4 regions of the Furfurilactobacillus curtus genome follow, and region 3 is predicted to be linked to each of the others. Evidence: predicted binding sites of a transcription regulator. Region 3 holds the regulator's gene; each other region holds the start of a gene.
What was found. Region 3 encodes NrdR, which represses ribonucleotide reductase genes. Its sites were predicted from a motif close to ACACNATATATNGTGT; they were not measured.

Region 1: a site for NrdR is predicted at 1,248-1,263, ahead of pnuC (nicotinamide riboside transporter PnuC). Genes of this name have one in related genera too.
Region 2: a site for NrdR is predicted at 1,287-1,302, ahead of ACYQ0Y_RS00445 (deoxynucleoside kinase). Genes of this name have one in related genera too.
Region 4: a site for NrdR is predicted at 1,387-1,402, ahead of nrdH (glutaredoxin-like protein NrdH). Genes of this name have one in related genera too.

What each region holds. Positions count from the first base shown of each region.
Region 1 is NZ_BAAHXU010000001.1:841,029-844,170, forward strand. Features, by position in the region: gene ACYQ0Y_RS04300 (aldose epimerase family protein) at 1-319, opposite strand, end outside; tRNA gene ACYQ0Y_RS04305 (tRNA-Arg) at 662-733, opposite strand; gene ACYQ0Y_RS04310 (hypothetical protein) at 901-1,122, shown strand; gene pnuC (nicotinamide riboside transporter PnuC) at 1,457-2,224, shown strand; gene ACYQ0Y_RS04320 (glycoside hydrolase family 65 protein) at 2,341-3,142, opposite strand, start outside.
Region 2 is NZ_BAAHXU010000001.1:63,505-66,646, reverse strand. Features, by position in the region: gene ACYQ0Y_RS00455 (2-hydroxyacid dehydrogenase family protein) at 1-711, shown strand, start outside; gene mscL (large-conductance mechanosensitive channel protein MscL) at 814-1,200, shown strand; gene ACYQ0Y_RS00445 (deoxynucleoside kinase) at 1,331-1,966, shown strand; gene pepV (dipeptidase PepV) at 2,065-3,142, opposite strand, start outside.
Region 3 is NZ_BAAHXU010000001.1:240,449-243,590, forward strand. Features, by position in the region: gene mutM (DNA-formamidopyrimidine glycosylase) at 1-290, shown strand, start outside; gene coaE (dephospho-CoA kinase) at 291-896, shown strand; gene nrdR (transcriptional regulator NrdR) at 954-1,430, shown strand; gene ACYQ0Y_RS01360 (DnaD domain protein) at 1,458-2,822, shown strand; gene dnaI (primosomal protein DnaI) at 2,822-3,142, shown strand, end outside.
Region 4 is NZ_BAAHXU010000001.1:1,806,698-1,809,839, forward strand. Features, by position in the region: gene nrdE (class 1b ribonucleoside-diphosphate reductase subunit alpha) at 1-953, opposite strand, end outside; gene nrdH (glutaredoxin-like protein NrdH) at 1,038-1,271, opposite strand; gene ACYQ0Y_RS08415 (class I SAM-dependent methyltransferase) at 1,496-2,110, shown strand; gene ACYQ0Y_RS08420 (nucleoside deaminase) at 2,107-2,619, shown strand; RNA gene ffs (signal recognition particle sRNA small type) at 2,695-2,781, shown strand; gene dnaX (DNA polymerase III subunit gamma/tau) at 2,891-3,142, shown strand, end outside.

The DNA.
Region 1 (3,142 bases), 600 kb from region 3:
CGTGGAGCGTGTTTTTATTTTCATTTTGATCGCTGCGATAGGTTGTTCCATCAATGTCGTAGGTCGCCCCACCAATACGACCAGCGACGCGCCCTACTGTCTTACAAACATAAAATGGTGTCGCTTCATAGTCGCTTAATTGATCATAGCCGACCAATAAATTGGCCTGTCCACCGTGACCATTGGGGACGTCAAAGCCCTGCCATGTAGCCCCAAAAGTTAAAACGCGAATTGAAACGCCATGATCATTAGTTAACGTCAACTGGTCAACCGTTTCACCATTCTTCAATGTTCCCATCGTCTTCTGTTCGAAATTCATCTGTCTTCGGCCTCCACTTTTTTAGTAAAGTTTACCAAAGTCAGTATAAAGGTTTATGAAAACGTTTACAACAGTCTGCATACATCCCTCCAAATTGTTGAGCAAAGTTTTGCCAAAATGAAACACGCAGAGCGAATGCCAGCTGGGTTAAACACATAGATTTGGTTGGCGGAACTCGACAAAATAACTTTCTACTATGGCTATAGTCCGTTGGCCTCTTTCAATGTCATCACTTGCTGGTAATGAGTTCAGCCGTGGCAAAAATGGTCTAGCAAAAAGGCCAATTCCTACTACCATGAGGAATTAGCCAAATAAACTAGCTGTAAAAAGAAGTGTTAATAATGCGCCTGGAGGGAATCGAACCCCCATTTCAAGAACCGGAATCTTACGTGCGATCCATTACACTACAGGCGCAAATCAAACTAACTCAAAGAGTACCTTACTATATTAGCGAACTACTTTTGAAAACACAACCCGTTATAACGACTTTTCTCAATTAAAATCAGTCATTTAGAAGCAAATAATTATCATTTTCATTTATTTATTGTTATGGTAAATCACATAGTAAGGAGGATAAATTTATGATTACAATTTTTCATAACGAACTAGGTCATCATCGCGTCCATTTCCCTAAAGGGAAGTACATTACGTTTAACTTAGTCCATCCCAATCCCGCCTCCGCTTACCAGATTGAAATTCTGGACACTAATCTGACTGGCCTAAAAAAGCTCCAAGTTCGCTTCAGCCATTTGGGCCAAATTTTACAACTACGCGAACCACAACTCAGTTTCCAGCTGATCTAGTTCTAATTAAGCTTGGTTTCTCCCCCCTCAATTGACCCCCCACTCAATTGAGGGGGTTTTCACGTGCAATAAAAGAGGTTATCAATTCGTTTTGACCACAAGATATAGATTTTTAAAATTTATTTTCACAATATCTTGTGTTCAACCGATAATGTGGTCAGCTCTTGTCAGGACGTCCTTTAACGCGTTATTTAGTTAAGAAAATGCTATATGCAATAAGCAGTTTAATCACATTTTTATTTTAGAATCAGGGATGCTAAGATACTTCTCGTGCGTTTTTAATTTCATGATTTTCATGTAATCGCCACAATATAAAACAAGGGGAGATCTTTTCATGCAACAGGTTACAAATTATTTCAAGTTTCTCGCACATCAATTAACGGGCTGGCACACAGCTTCATATTGGCTATTTGGCTTTTCGCTAGGTGCTCAAGTTATGACCCTTGTTTCTAACCCATTTAGTTGGGTTAGCTTAGTTACCTTTGTTGGGACAACGCTTGGTGTACTATGCATCTTAGCAATCAATCAGGCTAAAAGCGTCAATGGGTTGTTGGGTATCTTGTCCGCCCTATGTTTTATCTACGTCGGTTTTGCGGCCAAGAATTATTTATCTATTGGTGAACAGTTGGTTTACATGCTAACTTTAGATCTACCCGTCTTAATGAGCCCGTCTTGGAATCAAAATATGGTTAGCAAGATTCGCTCGTTCACTTGGCAAACAACCTTTATTGCCATCCTAGCGACCTTGCTAACGTACGGTTTATCTGGCTTTCTCATCGGTACCTTTACTAATGACCCGCGGCCATGGATTGATGCAATCTCTTTTAGCATTTCAGCTTGCGCTGGTGTGATTTGCTTTTTGCGTTTTAAGCAACAATACCTGTGGTGGGTGGCATCAGGTCTGGCACAAATGGTTCTGTGGGCCGTTTCATTCCGTCAAGGGGATGCAACATTAGCTATGTTTGTAAATAGTTCAGTTTATCTAATCAATGACTTTCTTGCTTTTACGATTTCCCCATGGTACAACAAGAAAAATCAAGTTACTCAAGCCAAGCTTGAAACTGCCTACTTTGCTGAACATAAGGCATTGCATAATAATTAGCTTGCTAGGCTTAAATCATAAATTTTGATCAATAAAAATGATCCAATCAGAGCGTTGTGCGCACCTTCGCCGCGTACCCTGAACGGATCATTTTTTTAATTTATCGTTCTTCTACATTACTTATCTACTAAGTCCACAACAACGGTTGGTGTCGATTCATTTAACGTCACCTTCTGATCGTCACACGTTAAGGTCAAACCATTGCCATGCACTAACGTAAACTGAGTCTGACTGCGGGTAACGTGAACTTCAACCTGTTCGTCACGATACTTAATTTTAAAGCCCAGGCCCATCCATTGCGTCGGTAAATGCGGACTGAAAACCAGTCCGCTCTTAGTTCGCTGCATTCCAGCAACACCAAAGACCATTTCCATCCAACTAGCTCCCATATTACCTACGTGAATGCCATCTTGGGAATTACCTTGACTGTTATTTAGATCCGTCAGCATCGATTCAGCAATATACCGATAGGCTTTATGATGGGCGCGGATTCGGTTAGCTAGAACACTGAAAATAGCGCGGGATAGCGATGAATCATGGGTAGTAATTGGTTCATAATAATCAAAATCTCGTTTGAGTTGTTCAATGTCTTGGTCCTCAGGAAAAAGAAAATCACTCATCAGAGTATCTGCTTGTTTATTAACTTGATGACTGTACAAGCGCAATGGATGATAGTGCAAGAGCAGTGGATAATCATCCCGTGGTGTTTGGTCAAATGGCCAAATCGGCATGTTAAATGCGCCATCATCTTGCATTTTCACACCGAGCTCCTTGTCAAATGGCAAGTACATTTCATCAGCACTATGGGAAAAGTCAGCTAACTCTTTATCTGTGACGCCTAGTGCTTCCAATTTATCTGATCCAACCGCCTGTAATTGTTTGGCAAAAATCACTGCCAGTCTCAGATTATGTTGTGCA
Region 2 (3,142 bases), 180 kb from region 3:
AGTGCTAAGGCACATCACATTCCGGTCACCAACACCCCGGCAGTCTCAACAACTTCAACGGCTGAAGTGACAGTCGGCTTGATTTTGGCACTACTACATCGAATTGCAGAAGGTGACCGACTCATGCGTAACACTGGTTTTGCCGGTTGGGCTCCCTTATTTTTCTTGGGGCACGAGCTTGCTGGTAAGACAGTCGGCATCATTGGCATGGGCAGCATTGGCCAAGCAGTGGCTAAACGTTTACACGCTTTTGATATGCATATTTTGTACAGCCAACGTAAGCCATTACCGAGTGAAACCGAACTTGCTCTGGATGCGACCTATGCAACGGTGCCAGAAATTCTCAGTGCCGCCGACATCGTCACCGTCCATGTACCGTTAACTGATGGGACGCGCCACCTCATTGACACGGATGCCATGGCCCAAATGAAATCTAGTGCCGTGTTAATTAATGCAGCCCGAGGCCCAATTATTGATGAAGCAGCTTTATTAACGGCCCTTCAAAATCATCAACTTGCTGGTGCAGCGCTTGATGTTTATACCGACGAACCTCATGTCGCTGATGGTTTTAAAGCGTTAGATAATGTCGTATTAACTCCCCATATTGGTAATGCAACAGTCGAGGCACGTGATGCAATGGCCGAAATTGTAGCCAATAACGTCATTGCCATTAACGCTGGGCACGATGCCAAATTTATCGTTAACCTGTAAGCAAGCTAGCCCACACTATTTTAATCAGCAGACTGGTCACAACTGCTCGCATTCGCTACAATAAATCTAAACCAAATTGACAAATGGGAGGGTTTATTAAGTATGTGGTCAGAGTTTAAAACATTTATTGCGCGGGGCAACGTGATCGATCTAGCCGTTGGGGTGATCATTGGATCTGCGTTCACCGCGATCGTTAAGTCATTGGTAAGCACCTTAATCAATCCACTCCTCGGTTTATTTACAGGTGGCATTGACTTCTCAAGTTGGGTCGTCAAACTAGGCGGGGCTAGCTTTCGGTTTGGCAGCTTCATCAACGCGGTCATTAATTTTCTGATCATCGCGTTTGTTGTCTTCCTAATGGTGAAGGCGATCAATCGTTTTATGCCAAAAAAAGAAGCAGATCAGGCTGAAGACACAAAAACGGATCAACTATTGATGGAAATTCGTGATGAATTAAAAACGGCTAACGACCACACGCCAAAGGAATAATTTTTTTGAACGTCAGACGCCTTGTCTGGCGCTCTTTTATTCGATGAATTGTCAGCAACACATCCGGTAGTCAATCCCAAAATGTTGTACTATATGTGGTAGTGTTAAAAAACTTGAATGAGGAGATATCATGGTGATAATTACCGCAGGCATGATCGGGGTTGGTAAAACCACTCTGACTGGATTAATCGCAGATCACTTACACACAAAAGCTTTTTTTGAACCGGTTGGTGATAATCCGGTCCTTCCCCTATACTACAAGGATCCAAAGCAATACGGTTTTCTGCTCCAGATTTTCTTTTTAAACAAACGTTTTTCAATGATCAAACAAGCCCTAGCTGACGACAACAACGTCCTCGACCGGTCGATCTATGAAGATGCTTTATTTACAAAAGAAAACAATAAGGAAGGCAACATTTCGGATACTGAACTTGATGTCTATCTGAAATTGCTGGACAATATGATGAATGAACTGCAAGAGTTGCCTAAGAAGGCACCCGACTTAATGGTTTATTCAGAAACTGACTTTGAAACGATCCTCTATCGGATTAAAAAGCGCGGTCGCGATTATGAACAGTTTGATGATGACCCTGGTCTACGCGACTATTATTACAAAATGTGGTCAGCGTACAAGGATTGGTATAGCGAATATGATGCATCGCCAAAAATGAAGGTTGATCTACAAAAATACGATTTAGAGGATCCTAAAAATATCCAAGAAGTCTTAGCTGAAATTGATGACCACCTGGCAGCAATTCGTAAATAAGCTTTTCATTAGTGACACAAATAAATCCCCCGCAACAGCTCGAAAACTGAGTCTGTTGCGGGGGATTTATTTAGGTAACTGGGCACTAAAAGTTCAAACTAATCGGCATCCGTTTGATTACCTAATTCGGCAATGGCCTGCGCGTAAATGGCTGCGGCCCGATATAAATCATCCACCGGAATAAATTCATTGGGTTGATGCATCGTGTCTGGCGTATCTGGGAACATGGCGCCAAATGCGACCCCCCGTTTCATCAACCGACCATATGTGCCACCACCAACAACTTCTTCTTTGGCTGGTAATCCCGTTTGCTCGTGGTAAATGTCTAACAGGGTCTTAACGATCGGATCCTCGGCATCCACATAATGCGGCACCATGGCCCGACCAGCTTTAGCCGTACCATTGTGAGCTTGAGCAGCTTTTATAACAGCATCAGTGAGGGCTTCAGCAGTCGTATTCTTTGGATAGCGGAAGTTCAAGGTCACCTGACCTGCTTGTTCAGCAAAACGTAAGATGCCGATGTTCAATGACAATGCCCCCATGACCTCATCGGTAATAGCAACACCTAGATGTGCACCAACTGTATCATCATGAACATCATCGCGTACAAATGTTAAAAAGTCGATTGCTGCGCCACTAAAGGATTGATCAGCCAGAAAGGCGGCTAAGTAAGTACCAGCATTGATCCCATTTTCCGGCATTGCCCCGTGAGAAGCTTTCCCATCGACATGCAGGTGAATCCCGTCTTCCTCGATGGTCACTTCACCGGTCACGGGCGCCTGATCTAAGAAGGCAGTAAAATCACTGACCAAAGCCTCATTATCGCCACTAGTAATCACCGCATCCGCCTGGGCAGGCACCATATTATCTCGTTCACCAGACACAAATGAAATTAACGTGTTATCAGCCTCAGCATCTTGACCACCTTCAAACGTCGCTTTCACCGTGATGTTTCCCTTTTCACCATTGATAATTGGGAATTCTGCGTCCGGTGAAAAGCCTAAGGTCGGCGCTGGTTCGACTTCAAAATAACGATTCATCCCTGTCCAATCGGATTCTTCATCTGTCCCAACAATAAAACGAATCTTACGCTTAAGGGGCAACCCGAGTTCAGACACGATCTTTAACCCATAATAAGCGGCCATTCCTGGTCCCTTATCGTCAGAAGCACCCCGG
Region 3 (3,142 bases):
TGAGTAAAGAGCAAATTGCTGCGCTTCGTGAGAACATTTTTTTGGAGTTGGATCGAGCGATCAAAGCTCATGGCACAACGGTCTTTACGTATAGTGCTCTGGGTCACGCTGGCGAATTTCAGAATCAATTACACGCCTATGGTCACGTAGGACAACCGTGTGAACGGTGTGGCGCGACAATGGTTAAAATCAAAGTTGCTGAACGGGGTACCACCTTTTGTCCACAAGAACAAAAGTTATGCTTGCCTGATCAACAGGCGGCGGGCAGGCTGAAACGAGGCACTAAATAAATGACCGCAATTATTGGACTAACTGGTGGGATTGCGACAGGGAAGTCAACCGTGGCTCGTTTGTTTGCAGAAGCCGGCTGTTATGTCATTGATGCCGATCAGATTGCCCGACAAGCCGTACGGCCCAAAAGTTCGGGTTTACGGCAAATCGTCAACGAATTTGGTCTCAAGATACTCACGAACACCGGTGAATTGGATCGTAGTAAGCTTGGCAATCTGGTCTTCAATGATTCAAACCAAATGACGAAATTAAATGCCATTGTTCAACCGATTATTCGAGATCTAATCAAGCAAGCTGTGGCAAAAGCAAAGCTAGTTCAGCCACGGGCAATTATCCTAGATGCGCCGTTATTGTTGGAACAACATTACGAATCGATGGTTGATGTGATTGTAGTCGTTACCGTGCCTGAAAATGTACAAAGAGATCGGTTAATGGTGCGTAATCATTTAAATGGCGCACAAGCACGCGCTAGGATCGCGAGCCAAATGCCTTTGGCTGACAAGGAGAAACTGGCCGATTTCGTTATTTCCAATACTGGCACCATTGAAGCGACAAAACAGCACGTGATAGAATTACTTGATCATTTAAGTGATTTTTCACGTTAACTTGGTCGACTTATCACAATCAGGAAGTGGCAATGAAATAAAGGAGTTTTATAAATTATGCAGTGTCCACGCTGTCATCATCAGGAAACACGCGTTGTCGATAGTCGACCGACCGCTGAAGGTCAGGCGATTCGGCGACGGCGAGAATGTGAAAAGTGCGGTTTTCGCTTTACAACATTTGAACGCACTGAAGTTGCACCTTTACTTGTGATTAAAAAGGATGGGACGCGCGAAGAGTTTAATCGAGATAAGATCCTTCGCGGGATTATTCGCTCAGCAGAAAAACGTCCAGTTACCATGGAACAGATGAATCGGGTCGTGGAGAATGTGGACGCGCAAGTTCGGTCATTAGGAGAAAATGAAATTTCAAGTCAATTGATTGGCGAATATGTCATGAATGATCTGGCAGATGTGGACGAAATTGCCTACATCCGATTTGCTAGTGTCTATCGCCAGTTTAAAGACATGGGTGTCTTTTTGGATGAATTAAAAGAAATGGTTGACCGGGATAAAAAAAGAGACGCCAATCATTAATTAGGTGATGGAAAGGAGTTGCAAACGATGGCCGATACTTTGCCAACTTTAACACCGCGCGCAGGTTTCATCGTCATCAACCCCAGTCGCGCTCAACTAACAACCAATGTCTGGCAACGCTTGTATCAACCGATATTGGGTAATAATGCTTTTGGCCTATACAACGCTTTGCAAACTTTCATCAGTGAGCAACCACAACTATCCAATCGTCGTGTTCACAGTCAGTTATTAAGTTGGACTGACTTAGACTTGCCACATTTCCAGGCGAGCCGCCAACGCCTCGAAGCGTTAGGACTGTTAAATTCTTACTATCAGCAAGATGCATTGGGGGATTTGTATATCTATGAATTGCATCAACCATTAGATGCGCAGACCTTTTTTCGCGATGATTTATTGAGCGTGTTGTTGTTTCAATATGTCGGGCAAGCGCGGTACACTGAGCTTATTGACTACTTTAATGCCAGTCACCTTGATTTAGGCCACTTCAAAAATATTTCCGCGGACTTTTTGAGTGTTTATCACGTTGGTGAGCAGCAATTGGCGCAGCGTCCAGCTCAATCGGTTGATTCGACCCAATCTGTTCAACAACCGCGAGCGGATGAGGCGGCTTCACTGGATTTTCATTTATTAGGCGAGTATCTAAAACGAGAATCGGTTGACCTCACAAGTGTCGATTCTGCGCAAGATTTACTTCAAGCTGAAGCACTACTCTACGGGTTAAACGAGCGTGAATTGGCGAACCTAGTTGTGAAGGCGACCAGTGTGACCACAAACAGATTTGATCCCGACCGTTTTAGGGCCATGGTGGTCGATCAGTTTCAGCAACAGCGCACACAGATAGCATCGGTACCCTCGTCAGCCTCGTCTCAAACAGATGCTCAAGTAGCGCCAGTGCGCCCACAAGGAACTGATGAACTGCATGCAATATTAGCGGCGGTTAAGGCTTATGCTCCTGCTGATTTTCTGGCGGTCTTAAAACAAGAAAAGAATCAATATGTGACGAGCGGTGAGCAGCGCGTTTTGAGTACCTTTATGCAACGTCAGTTATTTGCCCCCAGCGTCGTGAATATGTTGATCTATTACTTAATTGCTGATCGTGATCAGAATGTGTTGTATCAAAATAGTGTTGATCGCGTGGCAAATGATTGGGCGAAAGCCAAGGTTCAGACGCCCGAACAAGCGGTTAAACACATGCAGGCGTTTGCTCAAGCGCAGGCGACCCGTCAGCAGAATCGGTCTGGGAACCGACCAACTAAATCCCGGGAACAATTGCCCGATTGGAACCAAACGGCTAGTTCATCTGCCAACAGTGATGGCAAGGCGGCTGATGAAATCGCTCAATTGCGGCAACGTTTATCCAAGGCTAAAGAAAGTCAGGAGGATCGGTCATAATGCAAGATTTAGGTAAATCCATGCGCGATTTATTAAATCGGCAGAATCTTAATTCGGACTATCAGCAGCTGATCGCCAATGCGGCAAATGATGGCGAAGTCCAGTCCTTTATTCAAACCCATCAAACGGAATTAGCTGATGATGCCTTAGAACGCAATGGGTCTAAACTTTATGAGTTTGTCAGTCAACGTGATAAGGTCCGCGCTGGTGCCCAAGTGTTTGCACCGGGTTATGAACCTCAGTTGGTTGTCAGCGATCATTACATTGAAGTTACCTATGTCCCAACGGAGGCGACGCTGTTAGCGCAAAAGCGCACCTTA
Region 4 (3,142 bases), 1.6 Mb from region 3:
TAAGAAAATGGTGTGCCGTACTCTTTTTCGACACTTTGCGGTGAAAAGAGGTACATGTCAGCGTCATCAGCGACTAACTGATAGAACTTATCAGGAATTGTAACCCCTAATGAGAGCGTTTTGACTCGAACTTTTTCATCGGCGTTTTCTTTCTTCGTCCCCAAAAAGCCGATGATGTCAGGATGAAAGACAGATAGATAAGCGACCCCGGCACCTTGGCGTTGGCCTAATTGATTCGAATAGGAAAAAGAATCCTCCAACAACTTCATGACTGGTACGACGCCAGAAGCAGCGTTGGCGATGCCTTTGATGGAGGCGCCAGCTTCCCGTAAGTTTGACAGGTTAATGCCAACGCCGCCACCAATTCTAGACAACTGAAGTGCAGAGTTAATGCCCCGTCCGATCGAGTTCATGTCATCGGTTAAAGATAAGACAAAACAGGAGACTAATTCACCGCGGCGGGCCCGGCCGGCATTTAGGAAACTAGGGGTGGCCGGTTGGTAACGCTGATGGATGATTTCATCAGCTAAATCCATGGCTAATTGTTCATCGCCGTCGGCAAAGAAAAGGGCATTCATGGCGACTCGATCAATGAAATTTTCTAAATAGGTTTGGTTATCATTGGTCCGTAAGGTGTATTGCGCATAATATTTGTAAGCAGCCATAAAGGTCTTGAAGTGGAAATTTTGGGCGCGTAAGTAGTCGTATAACTTTTCGACAAAGGCAAAATCGTATTTCTCGAAGAAGTCCCGTTCGATGTATTCATGATCTAATAAGTAGTCGAAACGTTCCCGCAACGAACCAAACGTCATTGTATTGGGTTTGACGTTTTCATTGATGAACGCATCGAGGGCTTGTTGGTCCTTGTCGAGTTGAATTTGACCGTTCACCGGAATGTTAATCTCGTTATTTAGGTCGTAATAAGTCACATCAGTTAAGTCTTTTAAAGCCATGCCAGCCACGCCTCCAGATTTTTGTTAAAAGAAAAGACGCACGCAACGTTCACGTGCGCCAGAAATTACGACTTGTGTCTTTAACTATGCGGTCGCAAGGCGAGCAAGTACGTCTGGTCGGAAACCAGAGACAGCATCCAAACCATTCGCATCAACCACTGGCATTGCTTGAAAGCCTCGACCCTTTAAGTAGTCGATTAATTCAGGGTGCTGATTAATATTACGTTCTTCAAACTCCACGTTGTGTTCGGTCAAGAAACGCTTTGTCATCTTACATTGAATGCAATTATCCTTCGTAAAAACCGTTACTTTAGCCATAATGGCCACTTCCTCTCTGCGGGTGTAAATTACTTCTTGATGACTATTAGTATAAAGTCTGCCACCGTAAATGCAACTAAAAACACCACATTTTGTGTCGTCTTTTTGAAGATGACCACAAGATATGGTGTGCGAGTAAGGCTGGTCGATTTTAAATTTTTTTCGCGTTGCAAGTGAGCGTCAATCCCGTAAAATAAAATCAGAAATGAGGTCAATGACAAGCAATGAATAATCATTATTATACGCCAAATCCGGAGACAGTCCACCACGAAGCGACGTGGAATTTTCAATTATTAGGTCACGAATTGCATTTCACCACGGACAATGGTGTTTTCTCAAAGCGCACGGTTGACTATGGTTCACGTGTTTTATTAAGCACCGTTGATCTAGACCACGTTCCGTCAGGTAAGGTTTTAGATCTCGGATGTGGTTACGGCCCAATTGGGCTAGCAGTGGCTGCAGCCTACCCGGAGCGACAACTTGATTTAGTCGATGTTAACGAGCGTGCGCTAGCGCTGGCCAGGCGAAATGCAATACAAAATCAATTAACCAATACTCACATCTTTACGTCAGATCGTTATGAAGCGGTCACCGAACAGTACGCAGCGATTTTAACGAATCCGCCGGTGCGGGCTGGCAAGCAAATTGTTGACGATATGATCACCGGTGCCCAAGGTCATTTAGTTATTGGTGGTGCCTTAACGGTGGTGCTACAAAAAAAGCAAGGCGCACCATCGGCAAAGAAACTAATGGCCGCGACGTTTGGTAATTGTGAAGTGGTCAAAAAAGATAAAGGCTACTATATCTTGCGGTCAGTTTTGACGGAGCCAGCGGCATGAGCAATCGTCAAAGCATCGAATTGACAGACGACCAAATTGACTTTGGCATGCGAGAAGCTTTGGCGCAGGCACGGATTGCTGGTAGCGTGGGCGAAGTTCCCATTGGCGCGGTCGTGATGCATGAAGGCCAAATTGTTGGTCGCGGATATAATTTGCGGGAGCACGCCCAAGATGCCACTTTACATGCTGAGATAATGGCCATCAGTGAAGCCAATCACACGTTAAAGACGTGGCGTTTGTCGGACTGTCAGTTATTTGTCACCATTGAGCCATGTCCGATGTGTAGTGGCGCAATCATTAATGCGCGGGTTGGCGCGGTCTATTTTGGCGCTCGCGACCCTAAAGCTGGAACGGTGCGTTCGCTTTACCAATTGCTGGAGGATGGGCGGTTCAATCATCAAGTTGAGGTTCATGAAGGCATCATGGCTGAAGCTGCTAGTGGTTTGATGCAAACGTTCTTTAAAGCAATTCGTTTGGGGCGTGGTAAGCCTAAGCCGCGACAACATTAATTTTTATCGGGATGTTTTCGGACAAAGTGGTGGCAATTTTGGGATGAGTAAGGTAGTATATATAGTTGCCGAAAGGCCATGAGGCAAGGTCGCCCTCACGAATTGTGTCAGGACCGGAAGGTAGCAGCACTAAGTCTGCGGCGGTTTGTGCTTCATGTTTATAAGACATTAACGCGTTTGGCCATGGGCTGAACGCTTTTTATTTACGTCAAAAACCAGTATACTGTTAAGAGAATTTTGTTGGTTTAATCGGAGAATGGAGACGGATCGCATGAGCTATCAGGCACTTTATCGCGTGTGGCGACCGCAACGATTTGACGAAATTGTTGGGCAACAAGTCATTACGCAAACATTAAAAAATGCCATTATGACGAATCAGACTAGTCACGCCTATCTTTTTTGTGGCCCGCGGGGGACCGGAAAGACGTCAGCGGCGAAGATTTTTGCCAAGGCGATTAACTGTCCCAACCAGCAGGACGGGGAACCGTGTAACCATTGTGAAATTTGTCAGGCAATTACGGAT